One region of the Vibrio sp. 1401 genome, then DNA from elsewhere that is predicted to be linked to it. Evidence: predicted binding sites of a transcription regulator. Region 1 holds the regulator's gene; each other region holds the start of a gene.
The links. The regulator PurR, encoded in region 1, represses purine synthesis genes. The targets are predictions, from matches to a motif close to TNANGNAAACGTTTNCNTNA.
Positions count from the first base shown of each region.

Region 2: R7Z77_RS11155 (NupC/NupG family nucleoside CNT transporter) is a predicted target of PurR. The motif match lies at 3,065-3,084, and genes of this name have one in related genera.
Region 3: metK (methionine adenosyltransferase) is a predicted target of PurR. The motif match lies at 1,665-1,684, and genes of this name have one in related genera.
Region 4: glyA (serine hydroxymethyltransferase) is a predicted target of PurR. The motif match lies at 2,729-2,748, and genes of this name have one in related genera.

Region 1 covers NZ_JAWOWF010000013.1:50,427-57,741, reverse strand. Annotated here, with positions in the region: gene cmoM (tRNA uridine 5-oxyacetic acid(34) methyltransferase CmoM) at 1-762, opposite strand, end outside; gene elyC (envelope biogenesis factor ElyC) at 877-1,662, shown strand; gene torR (two-component system response regulator TorR) at 1,735-2,445, opposite strand; gene torD (molecular chaperone TorD) at 2,712-3,359, shown strand; gene purR (HTH-type transcriptional repressor PurR) at 3,828-4,832, shown strand; cyclic di-GMP riboswitch class I at 5,120-5,209, shown strand; gene R7Z77_RS09135 (TfoX/Sxy family DNA transformation protein) at 5,326-5,916, shown strand; gene R7Z77_RS09130 (TVP38/TMEM64 family protein) at 6,031-6,717, shown strand; gene R7Z77_RS09125 (DUF2007 domain-containing protein) at 6,738-7,058, shown strand; gene R7Z77_RS09120 (alpha/beta fold hydrolase) at 7,090-7,315, opposite strand, start outside.
Region 2 covers NZ_JAWOWF010000017.1:69,189-76,503, reverse strand. Annotated here, with positions in the region: partial or broken gene R7Z77_RS11170 (IS66 family transposase) at 1-182, opposite strand, end outside; tRNA gene R7Z77_RS11165 (tRNA-Arg) at 517-593, opposite strand; gene folD (bifunctional methylenetetrahydrofolate dehydrogenase/methenyltetrahydrofolate cyclohydrolase FolD) at 797-1,657, shown strand; gene R7Z77_RS11155 (NupC/NupG family nucleoside CNT transporter) at 1,725-2,924, opposite strand; gene R7Z77_RS11150 (LysR family transcriptional regulator) at 3,182-4,126, opposite strand; gene R7Z77_RS11145 (lytic transglycosylase domain-containing protein) at 4,215-5,186, opposite strand; gene R7Z77_RS11140 (YcgL domain-containing protein) at 5,235-5,516, opposite strand; gene minC (septum site-determining protein MinC) at 5,714-6,376, shown strand; gene minD (septum site-determining protein MinD) at 6,394-7,206, shown strand; gene minE (cell division topological specificity factor MinE) at 7,209-7,315, shown strand, end outside.
Region 3 covers NZ_JAWOWF010000061.1:3,651-10,965, forward strand. Annotated here, with positions in the region: gene tkt (transketolase) at 1-1,514, opposite strand, end outside; gene metK (methionine adenosyltransferase) at 1,830-2,984, shown strand; gene R7Z77_RS21680 (DUF2189 domain-containing protein) at 3,387-4,184, shown strand; gene R7Z77_RS21685 (SprT family zinc-dependent metalloprotease) at 4,253-4,750, shown strand; gene endA (deoxyribonuclease I) at 4,901-5,596, shown strand; gene rsmE (16S rRNA (uracil(1498)-N(3))-methyltransferase) at 5,710-6,441, shown strand; gene gshB (glutathione synthase) at 6,455-7,315, shown strand, end outside.
Region 4 covers NZ_JAWOWF010000006.1:151,783-159,097, reverse strand. Annotated here, with positions in the region: gene lipB (lipoyl(octanoyl) transferase LipB) at 1-41, shown strand, start outside; gene lipA (lipoyl synthase) at 38-1,003, shown strand; gene glyA (serine hydroxymethyltransferase) at 1,422-2,672, opposite strand; gene R7Z77_RS05585 (YitT family protein) at 3,020-3,622, shown strand; gene R7Z77_RS05580 (transcriptional regulator) at 3,713-5,233, shown strand; gene R7Z77_RS05575 (hypothetical protein) at 5,365-6,264, shown strand; gene treC (alpha,alpha-phosphotrehalase) at 6,368-7,315, opposite strand, start outside.

The sequences.
Region 1 (7,315 bases):
CACATGAATGTAGCGGCCTAATGAGAGGTATGGCTCTTGTCGACAAAGTTGTTTTTCTAGCGCCAACACATCTTCAAACTCGTAATCACCCATGTATTCCATATTGCCTATGTAATCACTAAATGAGCGAATACCAGATTTGCCACAAATATTAAAACCTGAATTTTCTATCCACTGGTAGACTTCTTCAGGTTTTAAGCCTTTTTGCGGCTGTAGTTTAAATCTTTTTCGGTGAGGCATGCCGTCTAATATATGAGGAATGTTGCCACAAACCACGTTTTTATAGACTAAACCGTGGTGGTTGTAGAACATGACTGATGCGATACCTCCCGGTTTTACTTGTTCAAGAACTGTTTCAAGTGCGGCCTTAGGATCAACCAGCCACTCCATCACAGCGTGGAACATAACCAGATCGACCTGTCCATCCATATGTTCACCGATGGATTGGACAGGCGAATGAATCAGGCGATACTGCTCAAGCAAACCGTTTTTTTCAATATCCTGCTTAGCCAACTGCAGCATTTCCGAAGATAGATCACATAAAGCGATTCGATGTCCGAGCTTAGCAAGCTTTTGCGACATTTGTGCCAAACCACCACCAGCGTCCAACACTTCTAGGGGTTGCTGGTCAGCATCTAATTCACTTAGAATCTGTAGAAAATCTTCCCACACAATGATTTGGCGGATCTCCCCTTTATCGGAGCCGTAAATATTTTTTGCAAATTTGTGGGCGATATCGTCGAAATTGCGGTCTTCTGTCACTTCTGCTGAGTTATCATAACGGATTGTGCCGCTATTCTGGCACAAGGAAAGCAGGAATAAAGAGGGATACCCTCATTTTTATTATCAATTGATGTTTTTTCGGACTATTTATGTATGTTTGAGCTGAAAAAAGTAGTGTCAGCCATGCTTATGCCCCTTCCGGCATTGCTGCTGATAGGCTTGTTGGGTCTTGCTCTCATTAGTTTTACTACAAAACGTAAAACTGGCTGCTTCGTTGTTCTATTCTCTTTTGTTGGCATTTTTCTTGTTGCCTTCCAACCTGTTTCAACCAAGCTTCTTATGCCGTTAGAGCGAGAGCATAAAGCCTTTTTGCCAGTTTCTGGCACCATCGACTACGTGATGGTTTTAGGGAATGGTCATGTTATCGATGACGAAATTCCACCCACCTCGCAGTTAAGCCGTGCAGCATTAATGCGCTTAACTGAGGGCATTCGTATTTTAAGAATGTATCCAGGCGCGAAATTAATCTTATCCGGCTATGCTGGCGGATCTGAAATTAGCCACGCGCGAATGATGGCGAACGTTGCCCTTGCGTTGGGAGTCGCGAAATCCGATATCATTTTATTAGAAGATGCGAAAGATACGTGGGAAGAGGCGCGTCAAGCGGCTGCATTCGTTCAACAAAAGGAGATTGTGTTAGTCACTTCTGCGAGTCACATGAGCCGTGCATTGTATGAGTTCAACGCAGCAGGCATTAAACCAATCCCAGCCCCGACCAACTTCTTAGCTATTAGCGAGATAAGTCAACCTTGGGATAAATACTCACCTAAAGCGCGTTACTTAGAACAAACAGAGCTTTATTGGCATGAGTACTTGGGCAGTATTTGGCAAAGGTTGCGTGATACTGTCGGCCAAACACCAATGGTTGAAGCAAACTAGTATTATCTTGAAGCCACAAAAAAGGAGAGCCGAAGCTCTCCTTTTTCTTTTTACGATTGAGTTATGTTCCAACTAGTCACCAGCAAACATATAGCCTTCGCCGTGTACCGTTACAAAAATCTGTGGGTTCTTAGGATCGAACTCCATTTTTGCGCGCATACGTCGAATAAGAACATCAATGGTGCGGTCATTCGGCGCATCCACTCGATGGCTGATCATGTTCAAAATACGCTCACGACTTAACACCTGGTTAGGATAAGACGATAATGCCACCAAAAGTTCATACTCTGCTTTAGTTAGTTTTACTGGCTCACCGTTGCGGCTAAGTGCGCGACGTTGAATGTCGAATGTCCACTCCCCAAAGCGCACAATGTGCTCTTCACTGGTTTCATTCGCTTTCGAGCTGCCACTGCGCGCTGCTGAAATACGCCACAGCAAGTTTTTAACGCGAACTAACAGCTCTCTCAGTTCAAAAGGTTTTGTCACATAATCGTCAGCACCCATTTCTAGGCCTACGATTTTATCAATGCTATCCGTGCGTCCTGTTACTAATATGATACCAATATCCGATTGGCTACGTAACTCACGAGTAAGCATCAGGCCGTCTTCACCAGGCAGGTTAATATCCAGCATGATCAGGTCTACATCGCCCGCTTGCAAAACTTCACGCATTTCTGCGCCACTCTCTGCTTCGCTGACTTGGTAGCCCTCATTTTGGAAATATCCCGCAAGCTTACTACGAGTTACAACATCATCTTCTACGACTAATACGTGATAGCTCATTTACACCACTTTTCTGTCTTCTTATTATCCAAGACGTATTCTATTCATAACTAGTAACATTTCTAGTCATAGATACATTAAAACGCAAGATTTAGCGTTTTTATTGATTCAAAACAAGCTTGCCCATTGCTATTAATAAACGGTCATTTTTGACCATAAAACATAACAATTATAGTTACTGCTATTCATTTTAATTGATTACACTTAGGGGATATCCCTAATTGACTTTGTGATGCATGACTTGAAGCATCATTCAGGAGCCCAAAATGCAAGAAGTGAAAGCTTTTAATGAAAAACGCGCTGAAATTTACTGGTGGTTTTCGAGCTTGTTCGCAAAAGAACTAACAGAGAAAGAATTGGAAGCCTATCACAGTGTTGAAATTCGCAGTTTTCTCGCAGGTTTAGGTGAAAATGAGTCGCTAAAACCAGCCGTTGATAGCCTAGTTGATGCGCTGAATCGGTTACAAGATCGTGAAGATGCACAACTAGAGCTTGCAGCTGACTTTTGTGAACTGTTTTTGAAGACAGAAAAATACGGCGCTCTTCCTTACGCATCCATGTACATTGGTGAATCAGGTTTACTGAATGACAAGCCAGCTGAGGAAATGGAAAAGTTGATGGCTGAATTTGGCGTTCAAGTAGACGAAAACCTAAAGGAACCTGCGGATCACTTAGCCGTTGAGCTCGACTTTCTCGGGAACATGATTATCCGCTCAAACGAGCTTGAACAAGAAAAACACATGGAAGAAGCCTTCGTTAAACAAAACGACTTTATCCAGCAACAATTGATGTCTTGGTTACCTCAGTTTTCAGACAAATGTAAACAATTCGACGAATTTGGATTTTACTCGAGTGTCGCGAAACTATTAGTTGCATTTTGTAAACTAGACAGCGCCTACCTTCTTGGTGAATAATTGCCGCCTATTTTTAGGGAGCCTGCCTATCGGGCTTCCTGTATGCCTGAAAGTGACCAATTGTAAGTAACTTGGGTATAATATTCGTTTGCCTTAACTTAGCGCAAAGACGCTTGGTTATTTAGCAGTCAAAATGTGACTTCAAATACACAAATCTCTTGCTGAAAACATTGCTAGTCAGTTCACATAGGGCTAAAATGTGAGCGCAAACGATTAAATATGATTTATATGTAAACCGCTGAAATATAGCGGTTTTTGTGTTTTCTTAACAGGTTGATGGCAATTTCTCATCAGATAGAAAAAAGATAAAATTCATCGACCGATGCTGCTACGTACCCTTTTGTCGCACTTGGATCAACCGCTGCCGAGACACTTAGCGCCAATTTTATATTGCTAGGTGTGAAACCATTAGAGCATCAGGTACATCCAATACGACATATTTCAGTAGCTCGATACAGGACACCATTTATGGCCACGATAAAAGACGTTGCTCGCTTAGCCGGCGTTTCCACTACGACAGTTTCGCACGTTATCAATAAAACGCGTTTCGTTGCAGAAGCAACGCAAGAAAAAGTAATGAAAGCCGTTGACGAGCTGAATTACGCGCCAAGTGCCGTTGCACGCAGCCTAAAATGCAACTCAACTCGTACGATTGGCATGTTAGTAACTCAATCAACTAACCTATTTTTCTCAGAAGTGATTGATGGCGTTGAGAGCTACTGTTACCGCCAAGGCTATACTCTGATTTTATGTAACACAGGCGGGATTTACGAAAAACAACGCGATTACATTCGTATGCTGGCTGAAAAGCGCGTTGATGGCATCCTAGTGATGTGTTCTGACTTAACCGAAGAACTAAAAGAGATGCTTGACCGTCATGCGGACATTCCTAAAGTGGTCATGGATTGGGGCCCAGAGAGCTCACAAGCAGACAAGATCATGGATAACTCAGAAGAAGGTGGCTACATTGCAACCAAACATCTGATTGACAATGGTCATACGGATATCGCTTGTCTAAGCGGTCATTTTGAAAAGCTTGCTTGCCAAGAGCGCATTGCAGGTTTCCGTCGCGCAATGAGCGAAGCGAACCTAGCTGTAAATGAAGACTGGATCCTTGAAGGTAACTTTGAATGTGATACGGCCGTATTAGTTGCAGATAAAATTACCGCAATGGACAAGCGCCCGACGGCGGTATTCTGTTTTAACGACACAATGGCTCTAGGCCTAATGAGCCGCTTGCAACAAAACGGGATCAAAATTCCTGAAGATATTTCAGTGATCGGCTACGACAACATCGAGCTTGCGGAATACTTCTCTCCACCGCTAACGACTATCCACCAACCTAAACGTCGTGTTGGTAAAAATGCATTCGAAATTCTACTTGAGCGTATCAAAGATAAAGAACACGAAAAACGAATTTTCGAGATGCAACCTGAGCTTGTAATTCGAAATACTGTGAAAAAAATGAACTAAATTTCACTGTATTTAACCGTGTTAAATAAGCGCTCTACAGGGGCGCTTATTTTTTTGGAAAAATTAAGCATTCTCTAATACTTCACACCACTCTAATAACAATTGACTAACGTTAACTCCCTGTTTTATATAAATGTAATATATATTAAGAACTCCTTTTCAAAGGCCAATTTGCACCTTTCCATATGCAAAATAGAGCATTCAATCTATCATTTTTATTGAACCGAAATCACACTTTTAACGCTAAACCGTGATGTTAATTCAATATAAGAAGTATGCTCATTGTGTCACGCACAGGGCAAACCATTCGAAAGAGTGGGACGCAAAGCCTCCGGCCTGAACCATATTACGATATGGAAGGTAGCGGGGTTACCGATGGCAAGTGTGTAAGCAATGACTTTACTCTGTAATGACATTGTTTTTACGCATGTTTGCTACTCTCTCGGACCTGACTTTTGGTGGCGTAATATTAATTACACCGAGATAACAAAACATGGATAAACCGATACTCAAAGACTCTATGAAGCTATTTGAGGCACTTGGTAATATCAAGTCGCGCTCAATGTTTGGTGGCTTCGGACTATTCGCTGATGAAACAATGTTTGCACTAGTGGTAAACAATCAGCTTCATATCAGAGCAGACCAAAAAACTTCATCTGACTTCGAGAAACAAGGGCTAAAGCCTTACGTTTATAAAAAACGTGGCTTTCCAGTCGTTACAAAGTACTACGCTATTTCCAGCGATTTATGGGAATCAAGCGAACGCTTAATCGAAGTAGCGAATCAATCATTGAAAAAGGCAAAGCTTGAGAAAGAACAGCAAGCAAGTACAAAGCCTAACCGTTTGAAAGATTTGCCTAACTTACGACTGGCTACCGAGCGCATGCTAAAAAAAGCCGGCATCGAATCCGTAGAGAAGCTTGAAGAGGAAGGTGCGCTTAACGCCTATAAAGCGATAAGAGATACGCACTCTGCAACCGTCAACATTGAGTTGCTATGGGCACTAGAAGGGGCTATCAACGGCACTCATTGGAGTGTGGTACCTCAAGCTCGCCGAGATGAGTTGATGAACGGCCTCCAATAAAAGTCGGCCTAAAAACTATCTTGTAAAACCGCAGTCTAATCTGCGGTTTTTTTGTGAAATTTTTTCGGTTTTCCTACTGTCTTATTACATATATCCCAAATTGGAATCAAAATTATGAATAAGAAACTGATATTAGGTCTCATCCTACTAGCGGCTATCGTCTTTTTAGGTATTAACTTTGGCCAGTATTTAACCTTAGAGAATGCAAAAGCCCAACAAGAAGCACTAACTACATACATCGATCAGAATTTTGTATTCTCGGCTGCGATTTACTTTTTTACCTACATTGCAATTACCGCTTTTTCTATCCCAGGAGCGGCAGTAGTCACCTTACTTGGTGCAGCCTTATTTGGTTTTTGGACAAGCTTGCTACTGGTTTCTTTCGCTAGCACTATGGGGGCAACACTGGCCTTCTTGAGCAGCCGATACTTATTGCGTGACTGGGTACAAAACAAATTCGGAAATAAACTCAACGCAATTAATCAAGGTGTCGAAAAAGACGGAGCTTTTTATCTATTTTCCTTGCGTCTAATCCCTGTATTCCCTTTCTTTCTAATCAACTTACTGATGGGCTTAACGCCGATGTCTGTAGGTAGATTTTATCTCACTAGCCAAATAGGTATGCTGCCAGGCACAGCCGTATATCTGAATGCAGGTACTCAATTAGCAACAATTGAAAGCCTATCGGGCATTGTTTCACCCGCAGTATTAGCGTCTTTTGCGCTATTGGGACTATTTCCAATCATCACTAAATGGGTTATGAATAAAGTAAGGCCGACACCAAGTCAGCAAAACTCGTAATTGGTGAAGTGGGTATTTTGATGAAAATATTTATCGCTAAAAACCCAGCAGAAGCACACATTGTATGTGAGCTGCTTAAAGTGGAACAAATTTACTGTGAAGTTCGTGGAGAAGGTATTTTCGGCTTAAAAGGAGAACTGCCGTTTGGTGATGATACCGATCCTTATGTGTGGCTTTTTGACACTGCACAAAAGATGAAAGCTGAAGAAATAGTAAAAGCATATCGAAAACAATCCGATAGGCATGAGTATCAAGATTGGCAATGCCCAAAATGTCATGAAATAAACGAAGGGCAATTTGGTGCATGTTGGCAATGTGGATATCAACTAGGAGAGCTATAGCGGCTCTCCTATTCAGTGGATGCACTCAGTTTTAAGCACATACAGCTTGCTGTTTAATAAACTCGATGGAGTGTTGATTGAAGTCTTCTGGACGCTCTACATTGCATACATGACCACAATTCGGGATTTCTCGTAGAATGCTGAGCTTATGTGCTGCAACCATTTCTTTGACAGGTTTAATAAACATGTAATCCCTGTCGCCCATTAAGTAAAGAGTCGGAATGGGTAACTCTCGATCTTTAAAATATTTCATTAAC
Region 2 (7,315 bases), on a different contig from region 1:
GCTGTAAAGCATCGCACTCGCTTCAACCTCATTTGGATTGGTCGAGAAGAGACCGTTTTTTCTGCCAATGACCAGAGGTTTAATTGCACGTCAGCACTGTTATTGTCGATAGTTAAGTGGCTGTCGTCAATGTAGCGAATAAGTTTCGGCCATTGTCCGAGCGTGTATTTTATCGCTTTACCTGACCATTACATGGATAAAACTAAGATCTTTCATGAGCATGTTCAAAGTACAGTCAACATCAGCCCTGTATTGCCTTTGATATGAGTTTATAAAGCACTTGATATATCCACACCATAGTAGCACTCCTTCGGTATCAACTAGGATTTGGCAATACATCGATGCCCAACTCCCCAATGTAAACAAAGCACGTACTAACATTGAAAGGGGAATAGTAAGCATGGTAATTCAGTTAGTTACATTAAGCTTCACGCTTACTTGACTAGTTACTTGACTAAAAATAGCAAAAACGAAAAAGGGCGTAGCAAGTACTAACCTGCTACGCCCCGAAATAAATGGCACGCCCTATAGGATTCGAACCTATGACCACATCCTTAGAAGGGACGTGCTCTATCCAGCTGAGCTAAGGGCGCGCTACAGGGACAGGATTATACGAGTTCAAACGGGTAAATCAACGGGTTTTCATAACATTCTGATCTGAATGCCTAAAAAAAGTCCATTAAAACGCTTAATGTTCAAAAACACCACAAAGCAAACGTTTGCTTATGGATGTTGATAAGAAATTCTGCGACAATGCGCCGCAGATAATCTGCCTTCTTAATTTATAAGGAAAGTCATGACTGCTCAAAATATAGACGGAACTCTCATTTCCCAAACTGTTCGATCCGAAGTGGCTGCACGTGTTAAAGCACGTGTTGAAGCTGGGCTACGTGCTCCTGGTTTAGCAGTGGTTCTAGTTGGTGAAGATCCTGCCTCTCAGGTTTATGTCGGTAGCAAACGCCGCGCATGTGAAGAAGTTGGGTTTGTTTCTAAGTCTTTTGACCTTCCTGCGTCTAGCTCAGAAGAAGAGTTACTAGCGCTGATTGATGAATTAAACAATGATGATGAAATTGACGGCATTCTAGTGCAATTACCCCTTCCTGCGGGCATAGACACAACACATGTTTTAGAGCGCATTCACCCAGAGAAGGACGTGGATGGCTTCCACCCTTATAACGTTGGCCGTCTTGCGCAACGTATTCCAAAGCTTCGCTCTTGCACGCCAAAGGGCATCATTACCCTACTCGACCGTTACAACATTGAGCTACGTGGTAAACATGCGGTTGTGGTTGGCGCATCAAACATTGTTGGTCGTCCAATGACACTTGAGCTGCTGCTTGCGGGCTGCACAACAACAACATGTCACCGTTTTACCAAAGACCTAGAGAGTCATGTGCGTCAAGCTGACGTTGTCGTGGTTGCGGTTGGTAAACCTAACTTCATCCCTGGTGAGTGGATTAAAAAAGGCGCAGTGGTGGTCGATGTCGGTATTAACCGTCTTGATTCAGGTAAACTAGTTGGCGACGTGGAATACGACAAAGCACGTGAAAGTGCGAGCTTTATTACTCCTGTTCCTGGTGGCGTTGGCCCAATGACCGTCGCAAGTTTAATTGAGAACACGATGCTCGCTTGCGAACAGTTCCACACAGACAAATAACGTAAATTTCAGATACGAAAAAGGCTCCGCAAGGAGCCTTTTTGCTAATTGTTGATATCTATTTCAATTACAGACTTAAAATCACGCCCGCAATAGAAGCGCTCATTAAGTTCGCCATGACACCAGCGATAATCGCACGGAAACCATGCTTAGAAACAAATGCACGCTTTTCTGGTACCAAAGAGCCCAACCCTCCAATCAGCATCGCCATGCTTGAGATATTTGCAAAGCCACACAAAGCAAACGTCACGATTGCTTGTGAGTGTTCACTAAGTTGAGACTTCACTTCTGCAAGCTGGATGAAAGCGACGAACTCATTCACCACAATCTTGTTACCAATCAGCGAGCCTGCTGTGGTTGCTTCTTGCCATGGTATACCCAACAACCAAGCGACTGGCGCAAACACAAAACCTAGGATGAGCTCAAAACTTAATGGTGTCCCAATCAGATCACCTATCCAACCTAACATACCGTTTAGCATTGCAATGACACTAATAAACGCCAGTAACGTACCACCGACCGATACAGCAATGCGTACACCCGCCATGGCACCATCGGCTAATGCTTCTACTACGTTGGTTGCACGTGGAATTTCAACTTGGCTAATGTCGATATCTGCTGCTTTATCCGTATCTTCTGGCATTAAAATTTTTGCCATCAACAAGCCGGCAGGTGCCGACATAAATGCAGCTGCAATAAGATAGTTGAGGTCGACACCCAGTGATGCGTAACCGACCAACGTTCCGCCAGCAACTGACGCTAAACCACCTGTCATAACTGCAAAGAACTGCGAGTCAGTCATGTGTTTTAGGTAAGGCTTTACCATCAATGGTGCTTCAATGGTACCGACAAAAATGTTTGCTGTTGCAGACAAAGACTCCGCACGACCGATACCCAGCAGCTTTTGAATACCACCACCGATAAAGTTAATGATTTTTGGCATCACACCAATGTGATAAAGACCTGAGATAAGAGAGGAGAAGAAAACGATGATACCCAGAACATTGATCGCAAAGGTGAAGCCCCCTGTCGCCAAATTACCGAATAAAAACGCAATGCCCTCTTGACCATAGTTGATCAAATTCGACACAACACTGCTCACTGAATTCAGCGCATCTCTTCCTGCTGGTACATATAAAACCAACAACGCAAACAGTACCTGCAAAGCAAACGCAAACGACACCGTTCTCAGCTTTATATTTTTTCTATTTGTAGAAAGTAGCCATGCTAGGAATAGTATGGCTACGATACCAATAATTGAGTTCATAAAATGAATCCGACAGAAGGGGGATATGGAAGGCACCGGATTGTATAGCGGACTCAAAATGCTGCAAGTTGAGGATGTTAACAGTGTGAAAAGTTTAAGCGACCAATAACTGACCAACAAAATAACCAATTGAATTTATTGAAGATAAACGTTTGCTTATTTTAATTATTTCCATATGGAAAATATGTTTCTGGTTCAGGAAAAATTTTTGTGAAGTGAATCACCTTATGTGTCGTTCTACAACGTCATTGATCCTGTTATTTAGGAATAGAGATGTAAGGCGCCAAACGTTGGTCCCAATGACAAGGGTTGCCGATCTTCTGTTTGATAAAGTTAATCACTGCGGATATTTTTTTTGGCATATGCTGGCGGCTTGGGTATACCGCATAAAACGGCATCGACTGGCTGGCTTTCCAGTCAGGTAACAGCTGTATTAACTTACCCGTTCTAAACTCATCCCCCAGCAAGTAAGTGGCAAGGTAGGCAATACCCCAACCTGCAATAGCCGCATCCCGAACGGCTTCTGCCAGATCCACTGAATAGTTACCCGAGACTTTTACGTTCAATTCTTGCTGATCTTTGGTAAACGCCCACCCCGTATAGTCACGCTCCCAGCTTCTGTATATGAGGCAGTTGTGAGCAGATAGGTCATCCGGTTCTGCTGGCGTGTCATGTTTCAATAAGTAATCTGGCGATGCCGCAACAACAAACTGGCAATCCGTCAAACGCTGCGCAATGTAACCTTCAGGCAAATGCTCGTTGTTGGTTACCCATAAATCGAGCCCTTCGGCTAACATATCGACCTTATAGTCAAACAGATGTACTTCCACTTGAAGTTGAGGATACAGTTCGCGTAACTCTTGAATCGCTGGAATAATGTGTAAGGTACCAAATGATTGCGACAACCCAAGACGTACCAAACCTGCTACTTCATCCCGCTGGGTTTCCATCTCTAATGTGGCGCTGCTCACCGCTTGTACCACTTGCTCACAGTGATGAAAAAAGGTTTTCCCTGCCTCAGTCGGCGTAAAGCTTCGCGTAGTACGTTGAACAAGCTTGATACCAAGAGACGCTTCTAACTGACTCAACTGTTTACTCACATGAGACACCGACACGCCTAAGCTCTTTGCAGCAGCTGTGAAGCTTTTGTGTTTAAGAAGAGCGGAGAAAATCACCATTTGTGCGGCACGTTCAGATAACACGCTTTACCTCGATTTGGTTATAGAAAAAACAAAGGGCTCCGAAGAGCCCTTGTATTGAAGACTGAATGCCAAATTGTTTGATGGCAGATCAGTATTTAATGCGGTCAGCCAAGTGACTCACAGCAAGTGCGAAGTAGTAAGAGCGGTTCCACTTCATCAATACGTTGTAGTTATTGTAAACCAGATACGTACGACCATTCTCGTCGTCCGGCATGATCAACCATGCTTTGATGTCTTCATCCAGTTTTGGCAACGGGCTACCGTCATATTTTGTGATACCTAATTGGCTCCACTCTTGAAGGTATTTGCCTTTTTCAGCCGTGCGCCCTTCTAGGCTGCGATCAATATTTTTAGGAACCTTAACTTGGCGACCCCAAGTATATTTATCATCCCAACCAGACTTGCTCAAATAGTTAGCGGTTGATGCAAACACGTCCGCTTCAGATTGCCATATGTCTTTTTTACCATCACCGTTGCCGTCAGCAGCAAAACGAAGGAAAGAGCTTGGCATAAACTGGCATTGACCCATCGCACCAGCCCATGAGCCTTTAAAGTTCTCTAGCTCAATATGGCCTTGATCGAGGATCTGAAGTGCCGACATAGTCTCTTTACGGAAAAACTCTTCACGACGGCCTTCAAATGCCATTGTGGATAGTGCATCAATCACTTTAAAGTTGCCGGTAAACTTACCAAAGTTACTTTCAACTCCCCAAAGTGCCACAATAAAGCGCGGGTGGACACCGTACTCATCGCCTATACGCTTTAGCTCGGTGTAATGCTCTTTGTAGAGTTGTCTGGCTTGCTTCACCTTCCATTCAGGCACCGCGCGAGGAATGTACTCATCCAATGTCAGTTTCTTTTCTGGTTGGTTTCGGTCCGCTTTTACTGCTCGGGGCTTGTACTCAACATTAGCAAAAGCAGCACTAATGACCTGCTCTGAGATACCTTTATCACGAGCTTCAGCACGCAGCTTATTCAAGTATTCATCAAAACCCTCGCTACTTGCAAAAGCCGAGGTACACATACCAACGCTAAGCATGGTAGCCAGTATCTTTTTCATATTGCCCTCCTTGAGCAAGGCAGAAATCCCAGATGAAAAACGATGACGTTATTCGCCTTTCTGCTGGGCTTTTTGTTCTTTGTACTTTTCTAATAGGTTCTCCGGCGGCGGTGGAACCTGAAGAAAGAAGCCATCATTTTGTAATGAAGCCTTCACTTTTTCGATATCAACTTGTGCCAATTTACGGCCATCAAGTTTAATCGTCATGACAGCGATAGGCTTACCGAACATCTGCATTAAGGTGTCAGGAACCTGTGAAAAATCATCCTTTTTCGGAATATAGAGATAAGTACCTTCTTTTTTCGAGCTTTTATAAATAGAACAAAGCATGACACGCCTTTTATGCTGATTTAGCCGCGTTGAGTGCGGATTAGGTTGAAAACGTCAAATTCTCGCAAACTTAATAGCAAATTTGAGATTAATTCACCTATTTGCCCACGAGAGAACTTGCTGCGTCAAAGGATGGAATATAACATGACATACCTAGTTTAAGGCAACGCTCTTTCAATAAAGGCAAGAAGTCCACGATGACCCATTCACCAGACCTTAAAGGTAGCAGTTTTACATTGTCAGTTTTACACCTTTCTGACAATGAGATCGCAAAGACTGTCGAATTTTTGCAAGAAAAAGTTTCTCAAGCACCTTCTTTTTTTGCATCCGCGCCTTTGGTAATCAATATAGCAAAAGTACAAGGCGACATTGATTTCCCTAAGCTTAAACAAGGCATCTCAGATGCCGGTTTTATTCCGGTCGGTGTAACGGGCTGTAAAGACAAGCGTGTACAAAACCTTGCTTCCGAAGCTGGCTTCGCCATTATGTCGGCGAGCAAATCGCCAAGCCAAGCACCTGCCAAAATGGCACCAACGAAAGTAGTTCGTACGCCTGTCCGCTCAGGACAACAGATCTACGCAAAAGATGGTGATTTGGTGGTGCTAGCGCACGTAAGTGCAGGTGCTGAAGTCATTGCTGACGGCTCTATTCATATCCATGGCACACTTCGAGGTCGTGCGATTGCAGGAGCAAGTGGTCAGCAGGAAGCGCGTATTATTTGCCACGATTTACAAGCAGAACTGGTATCCATTGCGGGTGACTACTGGTTAAGCGATCAAATTGAAAGCGAGTACTGGCAAAAGAAAGTAATGATCAGTAAAGCCGATGAATCATTACATTTAGAAGTTCTCGCGATTTAATCTAAAAAGGAAAAAAAATGGCACGCATTATTGTAGTAACGTCTGGTAAAGGTGGCGTTGGTAAAACCACTTCAAGCGCAGCCATCGCCTCTGGTCTAGCTCTTAAGGGAAAAAAGACCGCGGTGATCGATTTTGACATCGGTTTGCGTAACCTCGATCTAATCATGGGCTGTGAGCGCCGCGTCGTGTATGACTTTGTAAACGTCATTAACGGCGAAGCGACATTAAACCAAGCGCTGATCAAAGATAAGCGCACGGACAACCTATTTATTCTTCCTGCTTCTCAAACTCGTGATAAAGACGCACTGACAAAAGATGGTGTTCAGCGCGTATTCGGTGAACTTGATGAAATGGGCTTTGATTTTATTATTTGTGATTCACCAGCAGGTATCGAGCAAGGCGCGTTAATGGCCTTGTACTATGCCGATGAAGCCATTGTCACAACGAACCCAGAAGTCTCTTCTGTGCGTGACTCTGACCGCATTCTCGGTATTTTAGATTCTAAGTCACTGCGTGCAGAACAAGGGCTAGAGCCAGTAAAACAGCACCTTCTACTGACTCGCTACAACCCATCTCGCGTCACTCAAGGCGAAATGCTAAGCGTTGAAGACGTTGAGGAGATCTTACATATTCCACTACTGGGCGTGATTCCAGAAAGCCAAGCCGTGCTTAACGCATCAAACAAAGGTGTGCCAGTCACTTTTGACGATAACACCGATGCGGGTATGGCTTATTCTGACACCGTTGATCGCTTATTAGGCAATCAGGTTGAATTTCGTTTCCTTACTGAGGAGAAGAAAGGACTCTTTAAACGACTCTTTGGAGGCTAGACATGTCATTATTAGAATTTTTCCGTCCACAGAAGAAAACTTCTGCGAATCTAGCTAAAGAGCGTTTGCAAATCATTGTCGCAGAGCGCCGCAGCCAAAATGATCCTGC
Region 3 (7,315 bases), on a different contig from region 1:
AGTTTCCATGCAACTGCAGACTCAACTTGGTCACATGGGCGCCATGTGCTCATGTTTGGAGTTACACGTAGAGACGCCATTTGCTCAACAGGTTGGTGAGTTGGGCCATCTTCGCCAAGACCGATCGAATCATGCGTGTAAACTTGGATGTTCTGAATTTTCATCAGCGCAGCCATACGCATTGCGTTACGAGCGTATTCCATGAACATTAGGAATGTTGCGCCGTAAGGAACGAAACCACCGTGCAATGCGATACCGTTGATGATAGCAGTCATACCGAATTCGCGTACACCGTAGTGGATGTAGTTGCCAGAGAAGTCCTCCGTTTCTAGAGACTTAGAACCAGACCACATGGTCAGGTTAGAAGGCGCTAGGTCAGCAGAACCACCCATAAACTCAGGAAGCATTTGACCAAACGCTTCTAGTGCATTTTGCGATGCTTTACGTGATGCAATGTTCGCTGGGTTTGCTTGAAGATCGGCAATGATTTGGTTCGCTTTTTCTTCCCACTGTGCAGGAAGTTCGCCGTTTAGACGTCGTTTAAGCTCTGCCGCTTCAGCAGGGTAAGCTGCAGCGTATGCCTCGAATTTTTCATTCCAAGCTGCTTCTTTCGCGGCGCCCGCTTCTTTTGCATCCCACTCAGCGTAAACATCTGCCGGGATCTCAAATGGGCCGTACTCCCAACCTAGGTATTCACGAGCCGCTTGGATCTCATCGTGACCTAGTGGTGCACCGTGACAGTCGTGCGAACCAGACTTGTTAGGAGAACCGAAACCGATAATTGTTTTGGTACAGATAAGCGTAGGACGTGGGTCCGCTTTTGCTGCTTCAATTGCTGCGTTGATCGCGTCTGAGTCGTGACCATCGACTGCTGGGATTACATGCCAGCCGTACGCTTCAAAACGCTTAGGTGTATCGTCAGAGAACCAGCCTTCAACGTGACCGTCGATAGAAATGCCGTTGTCATCCCAAAACGCGATCAGTTTGCCTAGACCTAACGTCCCAGCAAGAGAGCATGCTTCATGCGAGATGCCTTCCATTAGACAGCCGTCACCCATGAACACATACGTAAAGTGGTCAACGATATCGTGACCTTCTTTGTTGAACTGTGCCGCTAGTGCTTTCTCTGCGATCGCCATACCAACAGCGTTAGTGATGCCTTGACCTAGAGGACCCGTTGTTGTCTCGATACCAGGCGCGTAGCCGTACTCTGGGTGACCTGGGGTTTTTGAGTGCAATTGACGGAAGTGTTTCAGATCGTCAATAGATAGCTCGTAACCGCTTAAGTGCAGTAGAGAGTAAATAAGCATTGACCCATGACCGTTTGACAGCACAAAGCGATCGCGGTCGGCCCACTCTGGGTTTGAAGGGTTATGGTTTAGGTGAGAGCGCCAAAGAACTTCAGCGATATCAGCCATACCCATTGGTGCGCCTGGGTGGCCTGAGTTAGCTTGTTGAACACCATCCATGCTTAGAGCACGAATTGCATTGGCAAGATGTTTACGAGACGACATGTCTGCTCCTGAGTACATTAAGCGAAACGAAAAGTAGGTCATAATTCTCTCAAAGCCCTGTTGGGTGTGCAAACGTTTTCCAGTCCAAAACCTCACAAATATTGCACCTTTCGCGCCAAATCGTTCGAAGTTCTTAAAATTATCAATAAATCAGGCAAACGTTTGGTTGTAACAAAAACCAAAAAAGAGCTTGTAATTCGAGCAATCAAATTTAGAATAGACGTCTAGATGTAGATACACCTACAAAAATTAGTATTAATTTGCGCTGGAGAGTTTATCATTCCCCAGTTTTAAACCAGATATAGTGGAGCTAACATGGCTAAGCACCTGTTTACTTCTGAGTCAGTATCAGAAGGTCATCCAGATAAAATTGCAGACCAGATTTCTGATGCGGTTCTTGACGCGATTCTAGAGCAAGATCCAAAGGCTCGTGTTGCATGTGAGACTTACGTTAAAACCGGTATGGTAATGGTGGGTGGTGAAATCACGACTTCAGCATGGGTAGACATCGAAGAGTTAACTCGTGAAACCGTTCGTGAAATCGGCTACGTACATTCAGATATGGGCTTTGACGCAGATTCTTGTGCGGTACTAAACACAATCGGTAAACAGTCGCCAGATATCAACCAAGGTGTTGATAAAGCTGACCCTAAAGAACAAGGTGCAGGCGACCAAGGCATCATGTTTGGTTACGCTTGTAACGAAACTGAAGTACTAATGCCAGCGCCAATTACTTACTCTCACCGTCTTGTTCAAAAGCAAGCAGAAGTTCGTAAAAACGGCACACTACCTTGGTTGCGTCCTGATGCAAAATCTCAGGTAACATTCCAATACGATCAAGGTAACATCGTTGGTATCGACGCGGTTGTTCTTTCAACTCAACACTGTGACTCAATCTCAACTTCAGACCTGCGTGAAGCGGTAATGGAAGAGATCATTAAGCCAGTGCTACCTTCTGAGTGGATCAACAAAGAAACAAACTTCTTCATTAATCCAACCGGTCGCTTCGTAATCGGTGGTCCTATGGGTGACTGTGGTCTAACTGGTCGTAAGATCATCGTAGATACCTACGGCGGCGCAGCTCGTCACGGTGGCGGTGCGTTTTCTGGTAAAGATCCATCAAAAGTTGACCGTAGTGCAGCATACGCAGCACGCTACGTAGCGAAAAACATCGTAGCGGCAGGCATGGCTGACCGTTGTGAGATCCAACTTTCTTACGCAATCGGTGTTGCTGATCCAACGTCTATCATGGTGGAAACGTTCGGTACTGAGAAAGTATCTCACGACATCATCATTGAAGCGGTTCGTCAATTCTTCGACCTACGTCCATACGGTCTACAAGAAATGCTTAACCTTCTTCAACCTATCTACAAGAAGACAGCGGCTTACGGTCACTTCGGTCGTGAAGAATTCCCGTGGGAAGCAACAGACAAAGCTGCACTTCTACGCGATTTCGCTGGCATCAAATAATCAAGCCATGCAAGAATCAATCAAGCCCTCGCCTATGGTGGGGGCTTTTTATTTTCAGCAACTTTTATCTAGTCATTTCGACTCATACCGCCCTGCGCCACAAAGCAGTCCTGTTTCTCCCTCATTTTTATACCGAATAAATTTTAAGCAATTATTTGTAAATTATCCCATCTCCGCCAATAGTTAAAATATTGTTAATTCCAATTTAAATAGAGACGTCGGATGCTGGCGACTGTGGAAGCAACACTTAAGTAAAGACATGAGTCAGGCATCTTTATGGCCGATACCAAACTAAGCCAATGCTCAGATGTAAACTTGAAAAAGTCGCTTCAAGTTTGACTGAACAAAAACCGCTGTCAGTTGGTATAAGCGGATAATGTGGGAATAAATCAAGGAGGAGTTATGCCTCGAACTGTTAATCCATCGGACTTCCACAACAAGCGAAAGGAAGTGCCAGACAACGAATACGCCAGAACCATACCGTGCAATACGGTCAATCTTTCTGCACCTTTTCATTGGCTAGCATTAGGTCTGCATGATTTCGTGCGAATGCCACTTATTAGTGCTTTCTATGGCATCTGTTTTATGGCAGCTGCGATAGGCATTGTTTTGCTCGTACAGTGGCAAGGCACACACTTGGTCGTCATGCCCAGTTTGATTGTTTACATGTTAATCGGTCCGTTTCTCGCGCTGGGCTTGTATGATGCCAGTTGGGAGAGAGAGCGCGGACACAAAGCAAGCTTGTTCCATTCAATGAAAGCGATCGGTCGTAACTCAACATCTCAATGGGCGTTCGCCGTGTTACTCGCAGTGTGTATGATATTTTGGATGCGCATTGCCGCTCTACTTCATGCGCTCTACCCTTCTGTTCAAGGGGCACCTTTAAGTGAGTTCCTACCCTTCCTTGTCATCGGCTCTTTAGTTGGCTTTGTTTTGGCTTGTGTGGTGTTTAGCATTTCAGCCTTTTCTATTCCGCTCATGATGGAGCGTCGCGTAGACATGATGACCGCTGTATTTACCAGCTTTAATGCCGTGAAATCCAACATTCCAGCAATGATTGTTTGGGCAGCGGTCATCTGTGGCGGTATTCTTATCGGCTTTGCGACCTACGGGATCGGAATGTTGTTTACCATGCCAGTTCTAGGCTACGGTACATGGCACGCTTACCATGCCACCATCAAGAAAAAACACACACCATAATTAACTGATGCTATGATCTGGCCCTCGCAAATGCGGGGGCTTTTTTATTTGATTTATCGAGGTGAATTGTGGATATAGAACTCAGCTATAAAGCCAAGCAAGTGATGGCGGACTGTATCGCGATGGCGGAACAAGCTTTCAAACGTTCTTTCCCGATTCCAACAATCACCTTCGACGTTCGTGGGAAAGCGGCAGGAAAAGCCTACCTTCAATTAAATCAAGTACGCCTAAACTCTGTTTTATTTCGCGAAAACACCCAAGCATTCTTAGATGAAGTCATTCCTCATGAAGTAGCACACCTGATTACTTATCAGGTTTACGGGCGAGTTAGGCCTCACGGCAAAGAATGGAAAGGCGTCATGGAAGCCGTATTTAACGTACCAGCCAAAACCACTCACAGCTTTGAAGTAAAATCCGTTCAAGGTAAAACCTTTGAGTATCGTTGTGGTTGTATGACCTACCCTCTATCGATTCGCCGTCATAATAAAGTGCTGCGCAAAGAGGCGACGTACTCTTGTCAAAAATGCCGCCAACCACTTAACTTCACCGGTATTCAATTATCGTAGCCCTTACCTCATAGTGTTACTTGCGTTCCCAAAATAAAGATCGATTTGATCAAAACCTTCCCTTCGCCAACTATTGTTAACTTACTCATCACTAAAGCTATTTTATGCGTGTTATCATGAATAAAGTCATACTTTATAAAGACTTTTATCATGAAATACTTATTCTCTCTGTTGCTTATCGCGCTTTCTAGCACTGCGATTGCCGCGCCACCGAGCTCATTCTCTGCAGCCAAACGTGAGGCGGTCAAAATTTATCAAGACCATCCAACAAGCTTCTACTGTGGCTGTAACATTCAATGGCAAGGCAAGAAAGGCTTACCCGATTTAGCCTCTTGCGGCTACCAAGTCCGTAAACAAGAAAAACGGGCTGCACGAATCGAATGGGAGCATGTGGTTCCTGCGTGGCAATTTGGCCACCAGCGTCAATGCTGGCAAGATGGCGGACGTAAAAACTGTAAGAAAAAAGACAAAACTTTTCGTTTGATGGAAGCAGACTTGCACAACCTAACTCCTGCTATTGGTGAAGTAAACGGTGACCGTTCGAACTACAACTTCAGCCAATGGAACGGTATGGATGGCGTGAGTTATGGTCGCTGTGAGATGCAAGTGAACTTTAAGCAGCGTAAAGTCATGCCACCAGACCGTGCGCGTGGCTCAATTGCTCGTACCTATCTATACATGAGCAAAGAGTACGGTTTCAAACTGTCGAAGCAGCAAACGCAATTAATGAGTGCTTGGAACAAAACCTATCCTGTCGATAAATGGGAATGTGAGCGTGACGAGCGCATTGCAAAAGTACAGGGCAATCACAACCCATTTGTTCAAGAAGCCTGCCGCGCACTGTAACCTCCGACCTCGAAGCGTTTCAATTACTGATATTGAAACGCTTCTTGCCCCTTGTTTTTTCGGTGCAAAGCATCCATGTTAGGGTTTAAGTTTATTCTCTTGCTGGAAATCTCATGCGTACCCCTCGAATTTATCATCCAGAAACCATTCATCAACTTGGCTCACTTGCTTTAAGTGACGACGCAGCAGGCCATATCGGTCGTGTTTTGCGCATGAAAGAAGGCCAAGACGTTCTCCTTTTTGACGGCAGTGGCGCAGAGTTCCCAGCGGTTATCAGTGAAGTCAGCAAAAAATCAGTTTTGGTTAACATCACCGAGCGCGTAGAAAACAGTATTGAATCCCCTTTAGATCTGCACCTTGGTCAAGTCATTTCACGTGGCGATAAGATGGAGTTCACCATCCAAAAGTCTGTTGAACTTGGCGTCAATACCATCACTCCTCTGATTTCTGAACGTTGTGGTGTCAAGCTTGACCAAAAGCGTTTTGAGAAAAAACTCGCGCAATGGCAGAAAATCGCCATCAGTGCCTGTGAGCAATGTGGGCGTAATGTCGTGCCCGAAATTCGTCCAATTATGAGCTTGGAAGAGTGGTGTAAAGAAGAGTACGATGGTTTAAAGCTTAACCTTCACCCTCGTGCTAAATACTCAATCAACACTTTGCCAACCCCGGTTGAAAAAGTGCGCCTACTGATCGGTCCTGAAGGCGGTTTATCGTCTGAAGAAATCGAGATGACTCGAGAATACCAATTTGAAGAAACGCTACTCGGCCCTCGCGTTCTGCGTACCGAAACAGCGGCTCTGACAGCAATTACAGCCTTACAAGTTCGTTTCGGCGATCTTGGTTAAACGGAGAAAAATAATGATCAAACTCGGTATCGTAATGGACCCAATCTCGTCCATTAACATCAAAAAAGACTCTAGCTTTGCCATGATGCTTGAAGCGCAACGACGCGGCTATGAAATCCACTACATGGAAATGAATGATCTGCATCTCGATCAAGGCGTTGCCATTGCAGATACTAAAGTGGTAGAACTAAAAGAAGATCCAAACGGTTGGTACGAGTTCAAATCAGAGCAAACTATCGAACTGTCTGAGCTAGACGCGGTGCTAATGCGTAAAGATCCTCCGTTTGATACTGAATACATCTACGCGACTTACATCCTTGAGCGTGCAGAAGAACAGGGTGCACTGATCGTTAACAAGCCTCAAAGCTTACGTGATTGTAACGAAAAGCTGTTTACAGCATGGTTCCCAGAGCTGACACCTACAACGATCGTGACGCGAAAAGCAGAAAAAATTAAAGAATTTCGTGAAAAACATGGTGATGTCATCCTGAAACCGCTTGATGGTATGGGTGGCGCGTCCATCTTCCGTGTAAAAGAAAACGATCCAAACGTCTCTGTAATCATCGAGACATTGACTAACCACGGTCAAAACTACGCAATGGCACAAACCTTCGTGCCAGACATCAGCAACGGTGACAAACGTATCCTAGTGGTAGATGGCGAACCTATGCCTTACTGTCTAGCACGCATTCCTGCTAAAGGCGAAACGCGCGGCAACCTAGCCGCTGGTGGTACTGGTGAAGCTCGTCCGCTAAGCGAAACCGACCTCAAAATTGCGCAAACCGTTGCTCCGACACTGAAAGAAAAAGGCCTTATCTTTGTTGGCCTTGACGTAATTGGCGACAAGCTAACAGAAATCAACGTCACCAGCCCA
Region 4 (7,315 bases), on a different contig from region 1:
AATTCAGCACAGAAGCACCTTCTCAAGGTAATAAAGCATGAGCAAACCAATCCAGATGGAAAAAGGCGTTAAATATCGTGACGCCGATAAAATGGCATTGATTCCCGTAAAGAACATGCCTACAGAGCAGAAAGAAGTGCTACGTAAGCCTGATTGGATGAAGATCAAGCTACCAGCCGACAGCCAACGAATTCAAGACATCAAAGCGGCGATGCGTAAGAATAAACTTCACTCCGTATGTGAAGAAGCATCTTGCCCGAACCTAGCGGAATGTTTTAACCACGGTACAGCAACCTTCATGATCTTAGGTGCTATTTGTACTCGTCGTTGTCCTTTCTGTGACGTTGCTCATGGCCGCCCATTACCACCGGAAGCAGAAGAGCCTCAAAAACTGGCGAAAACCATTGCCGATATGAAGCTGAAATACGTAGTAATCACTTCTGTTGACCGTGACGATCTGCGTGACGGCGGTGCACAACACTTTGCCGATTGTAACCGCGAGATCCGTGCGTTAAACCCGCATATTAAGATTGAAACACTGGTTCCTGACTTCCGTGGTCGCATGGATGTAGCGCTTGATCTAATGAAAGACAATCCGCCAGATGTCTTCAACCACAACTTAGAAACCGCGCCACGTCTTTACCGTAAAGCTCGCCCAGGTGCGAACTACAAATGGTCACTTGAGCTTCTTAAGAAGTTCAAAGAGCAGCATCCCGATGTACCGACCAAGTCTGGTTTGATGATGGGTCTTGGTGAAACCAAAGAAGAAATCATCGAAGTACTGAAAGATCTACGCGCACACGGCGTAACGATGCTGACTCTAGGCCAGTATTTAGCGCCAAGCCGTCACCACTTGCCAGTAGAACGTTACGTTCCACCATCAGAGTTTGACGAGCTAAAAGAAGTTGCACTAGAACTTGGCTTCACGCATGCAGCGTGTGGTCCATTTGTTCGCTCTTCTTACCATGCCGATATGCAAGCTCAAGGTATCGAGATTAAATAAGCTCTCGCTTGTTTTGAAAAGCTTGTTTTGAAAAGAAAGGTTGGCTCAGTGCCAACCTTTTTTGTATCTGACAAATGATGATAAAAAGCCATTCTACCACTGTCATTCTGAACAGCGAGGAACGAGCGTGATTCAGAATCAGTTTTCAGAGTACTGATGATTTTTAGAGAAACTCTGAGTAAAAGAGTGCGCCTCAACAAGATTCCTGATCTCGCCTAGGCTCATCGGAATGACGTGGTTTGGATATATTGAAAAGGGACAGTGTTGGTAGCCATCCCCTTATCACACTCTCTCGCTATATCTCATTCCAAACGCCAGACAAACAAAAAGGCCCTCAATTGAGGACCTTTCATCAATCAAATAATCAAACCGAATCGCAGAAATAGAACGAGTTCGCCTGAGTTATTTTCAAAAAATGTTAGGCGTAAACTGGTAGACGCTTACAAATTTCTAGCACTTTCTGTTTTGTCGCTTCGATAACTTCTTCGTTGCCGATGTTATCTAGAACGTCACACATCCAGTTTGCTAGCTCTTTTGCATCTTCTTCAGTGAAGCCACGGCGAGTGATCGCTGGCGTACCTACACGAATACCAGACGTTACGAATGGGCTGCGTGGGTCATTTGGTACTGAGTTCTTGTTTACAGTGATGTTTGCTGCACCTAGTGCCGCGTCTGCGTCTTTACCAGTGATATCTTTGTCGATTAGGTCAACAAGGAACAAGTGGTTTTCTGTACCATTAGATACGATTTTGTAGCCACGTTCTTGGAACTGACCAACCATTGCTTTTGCGTTTTTCACTACGCGAGCTTGATAAGCTTTGAACTCTGGCTCCATCGCTTCTTTGAACGCTACTGCTTTACCAGCTATAACGTGCATTAGAGGGCCACCTTGACCACCAGGGAACACTGCTGAGTTCAGTTTCTTGTACATATCTTCGCCAGCATTTGACAAGATAAGACCACCGCGAGGACCTGCTAGTGTTTTGTGCGTCGTTGTTGTTACCACGTGAGCATGCGGTACTGGTGTTGGGTATTCACCGGCGGCGATAAGACCCGCTACGTGCGCCATATCAACAAATAAGTAAGCACCTGCTTTGTCAGCGATTTCACGCATGCGTTTCCAATCAACGATTTGCGAGTAAGCAGAGAAACCACCGATGATCATCTTAGGTTTGTGTTCAAGTGCTAGCTGTTCCATCTCGTCGTAGTTGATTTGACCAGCTTCATCGATACCGTAAGGGATAACGTTGTAGTGCTTACCCGAGAAGTTTACTGGTGAACCGTGAGTTAGGTGACCACCGTGTGCTAGGCTCATGCCTAAAACTGTATCGCCAGGGTTAAGAAGCGCCATGTAAACTGCGCTGTTTGCTTGAGAACCTGAGTGAGGCTGTACGTTAGCGTACTCACAACCAAATAGTTGGCATGCACGCTCAATTGCTAGTGCTTCAGCTTTATCTACGTACTCACAACCGCCGTAGTAACGCTTACCTGGGTAGCCTTCAGCGTATTTGTTCGTTAGCTGAGAACCTTGCGCTTCCATTACACGTGGGCTTGTGTAGTTTTCAGAAGCGATAAGTTCAATGTGTTCTTCCTGGCGAAGAGTTTCTTCCTGGATAGCTGCGAACAGTTCCGCATCGTAATCTGCGATGTTCATATCACGCTTAAGCATCTGTATCTCCTGACTCAGATTAGTACTGAAAGTTGCAAAAAAACTGTTGAATGACCCGACGCAAACGTTTTCGTCACCCTAATGGCGCGCATTCTACATAATTTGATTTAGGTCATAAAGAGAAATTTACAATTTTTCTCATGCAGTTTTTTCATGATGACAAGCAATGTTTATCATGCCAGCATTGCAATCGCATAACGACAATCTATTGCCTGTCAAATTTGTGCTTTACACCCTGTAAAACAGCAATTACATAGGTTTACCGTAAATTTTACCCTCTAGCTACCGAAAAGATCATCTTTTTACTACTATGCACGCCTTATTTATCACTAATGACTGCAACATTGATGGAAAAACACTCATTAAAAGAAGACTGGATAGCGATTCTCACGGGTACCTTTTTAGTAGCTCAAGGCGTTTTCTTTCTCCAATCCGCGAACCTTCTAACGGGAGGCACGACTGGATTGGCTCTGCTTATTAGCCAATTTACACCTTTTACCTTTGGTGTGCTGTACTTTTTAGCAAACAGTCCTTTTTACTTACTAGCATGGAAACGCTTCGGCCGTCATTTCGCCATTAATAGTGCCATTTCTGGCGCGTTGGTTTCTATCTTTGCCGATCATCTTTATTTGCTAATCTCGCTCGAATCGGTAAATGAAGTTTATTGCGCCGTCGCAGGCGGGCTTTTAATGGGGCTCGGTATGCTGATCCTATTCCGACATCGCTCCAGCTTGGGTGGCTTTAACGTGCTGTGTTTGTTTATCCAAGACAAATTTGGCATTTCAGTTGGCAAAAGCCAAATGGCAATCGATGCATGTATCCTGTTTGCTTCATTCTTCTTTGTCACACCAGAAGTGATTGGCCTTTCAATTTTGGGGGCGTTTGCACTCAATCTCGTGTTAGCGATGAACCACAAACCGCACCGCTATTCCGTGACCTACGGTTCATAAATTTTTGATAATGATTGAAGCGCGATTTATAAGATTTCGCGCTCCAATCGCTATATAATACTTCGCGATTTCCAAATAGATCGGTACGGTATGCGCGACTTTCTGCAACAAGCTAAACAGACTCACAGTTGTATTGCGATTGGAGAGCTGATCTATAACCCGAAGACACAGACCCTTCATCAAGATGCTATCGCGATTGATCTTGAACCTCGCACCATTGAATTATTAGAACTGCTGTTAACAAGCGTTGGCCACCCACTCTCTGCTGACACCATTATTGAAACCATTTGGCAGAGCAAGTTCATCTCTAAGAATGTGCTCACGAACCGCATTAGCACCTTACGTGCCCTGCTACAGCAGTACTTACCCGAATACGATGCCGCTAAGCTCTTGGTCACTTACCCCCGCAAAGGCTACTTTCTTAACCCTGCCAATATTCGTTTAGTGCCACCAGCGAAAAACCATCGGCGCGTTATCTCAACCCAGGTGGCGAGTAATAAGAACTTCAAGCTGATTTTTGCTTACAGCTTATGTGCCATACTTGCGGTATGTAGCATGACACTCGCAAGCTTGTTATGGCAACGCCAAGAAATCTCAACACAACAAACACGTCATCAACTACTGATTCCCAAAGTCGAGCTACTACTCAACCGTGTCGATTCAATCGGCTCCCAGGCGCGAAAATACCGCATACTGGTCAAAGCCATCTTGCTGCAACAACAGGTCGAATATCCATACACCGACATCGCCAACCAAGATGCTCCTAGTTACTTTCTTGATCCTATCGGTCATACGCCATATTTCCCTGGCGCACGAAACATGCAGACCAGCGACTACGAGCTCAATATCGAGTTAAAAGACGGCACAAAACAGGGCATCTTGAAAGCGCAGATGAACCTTATTTATCCTGCGACGGGCAAGCTGGCGTTTCGCAATGAGTACACACTGCGTTTATCTGCCTTACAATCGGATATTTTCCAAATGCACTCGGATGTCGCGCAATACTTCAATCTGCCTGCACCTTCGGCAAGTTCGTGGCAGCTTTCGGATATTCACAAAAAAATGTTATTCGAGAATGCCTTTTCTAGCCAACCTCTCCGACAATCTGATGAATTTGCGGCTATAACAACGGCAAGACATCTCGCCTTATACGAGCACGAACATCAAAAGCTGGAAGCGTATTTAACTCAAGTACAATCGTCGTTTGATGTTTTGCCAGATGAGCTGAGCCTCTGGTTAGGTCTATTGCATTTCAAATTAGGTAACTTAGACAGGGCAAAAGCTCTGTTAACGACACCAGATGGCGACTCACGTATCCAAAACGCACTGATTTATACCTTTGTGTCTCACATTGCTTATAAGCAGAACAAACTTGAACAGTTCCGTCTCAACTACATGGAATCACTGGTGGCGCTGCTGCGCGTTTTACCTTCCGAAACCTTGTTTGAGCGTCTTTCTCAATCTGAATCAAAAGAGACTTGCCTCCAACCGTGGAAAACGTTGCATGTTAGTGTGACCGATCAAGAAATCATAAGCCGATGGAAAGCGCTCATTAACGAGTATTGCACTAACGTAGCCAACGAAATAACCCCAAACAAAACAAAGACCTAAATATAAAATTAAGCTTTCATTAACCCCTGTTAGCTTTTGTTTTTTGCCCTTTTTCTCTCACTGAACTTAGCATGCTCGCATTCAAGCAACGGCCCAACATGAAACGGCCTTATCAATCAGGAATGTAAACCATGCTAAACAAAATGACGCTTATCGCAGCAGCAACTCTGGCTCTTTACGGCTGTGGCGGAGGTTCGTCTTCTGGCAGTGCGAATCCAAACAAAATGCCTCAAGAAAGTTTCGACGTCTCGATTCACAACTCAATCTTCGCTCCTGTACCAAACACACAATTGAGCTATTCGTTTAGCTTGGATGGCCAACCAGAGGGCGACATGAAACTGAGCTTCCAAGCGATGGGTCGCGAGCAAATATTGGCAGCATTGGCACAAATCCCAAACAGCGAGGCAATGGTCCAGTTGGTTAATGACTTGGTGAACTACGGCGCCGAACAGTTCTACTATTCAGACGAGCAGTACAACGACGACGAAGAGAGCAATACGCTTTACTTTGCAGGATCAGATGGTGCACTCCATGAAATCACTGACGCTTATTTCATTGGTCATCAGTTTATTGCCATGCTTATGCACAGCGGTCCGATTTTCCGCCTAAACGGTGACGACGTAAAAGAGAAAAGCCCGAATATTGACATCGGTGAAGAAACTATGTCTCTGCAAACCACTCTTACAGGCTACGCAGTTCACAACCTTCTAGACCGTTTTGAAGAGCATGAGTGGGTACAAAACCTTCCTATGACAGCATCTTGCCAAGTGGTTTGGCAACAGCAAATCCGAGAGACTGGCGTGCGTAAAGCGTTCTCGATCTCAGGCAAGAAAATTGAAGCGGCATACCTGATGGAAGAGAACATCTACAACCTAAACTGTGATGACATGGACTCAATGGAGTTCGCCACTTCGGCAGAACGTTGGTTTAATCCGAGCTTAGGTCTGATAGAACAAATTGAACTGCTGAAAGTACAACAATTACAAATCAACGAAGAGAAAGTGCAGCTAACAGCGATTGAAACAAAATAAGCCTGTACTCCACAAGTATCTCGCATCTCAATAAAAAAGGCTTTGGGGAGCACACCAAAGCCTTCATCTCGAACATCAATCTTAGGGGTGATGACACCCGAGTTTATTCTTCTATCAATAAAATACGAGTTTCGTAAGGTCGTAACACTTGATGGTTTGACGCGACTGCGCTCGCTGAGTTTTGATAGTTAGATAGCAAGTTTTTCGCCTTACTCATATCAAAACGTTCTGGCAGAACGCATTCCACCTCTTCAGCGTAGTAGTTATTGATACACAGCAGCGTTTGCTTATCGTTCTGACGAGCGTAAGCGAAAATACGTTTGTGCTCTGGCAGCAGGTCCTCGTAACGGCCATCGGTGATGACTGGAACCTGTTTACGCAGTTCAATCAGACGCTTGTAAAAGTAGAACACCGAGTTCAAATCGGCAACCGCAGCTTCAGCATTGATTTCAGAGTAATTCTGCGCCACTTCAAGCCACGGCGTTCCCTCAGTAAAGCCCGCGTGTTTTGCACTGTTCCATTGCATTGGTGTACGTGAATTATCACGCGACTTCTGTGCCAAGATCGCCATCATATCGTCATGAGATACACCATCACGGTTGACCATAATGTCGTACATGTTAGTACTTTCAACATCACGATATTGGCTGATTTCGGTATAACCCGGGTTGGTCATGCCGATCTCTTCCCCCTGGTAAACATAAGGTGTGCCTTGCATCATGTGCACTGATGCCGCAAGCATCTTGGCAGATTCAACACGGTATTGCTCGTCGTTACCTAATCGGCTCACAACGCGTGGCTGGTCGTGGTTACACCAGAACAGCGCCCCCCACCCTTTGCCATTTAAGCCCGTTTGCCAATGATTGAAGATCTGTTTTAACTGAATGAAATCAAACGGCGCTTTGGTCCATTTTTCACCATTTGGATAATCGACTTTCAGATGATGGAAGTTGAACACCATGGATAGCTCTTTGCCGTCTAGCGAAGAATATTGCTGGCAGTGCTCTAGCGTAGTGGAAGACATTTCACCCACCGTCACGCTGCCGTATTT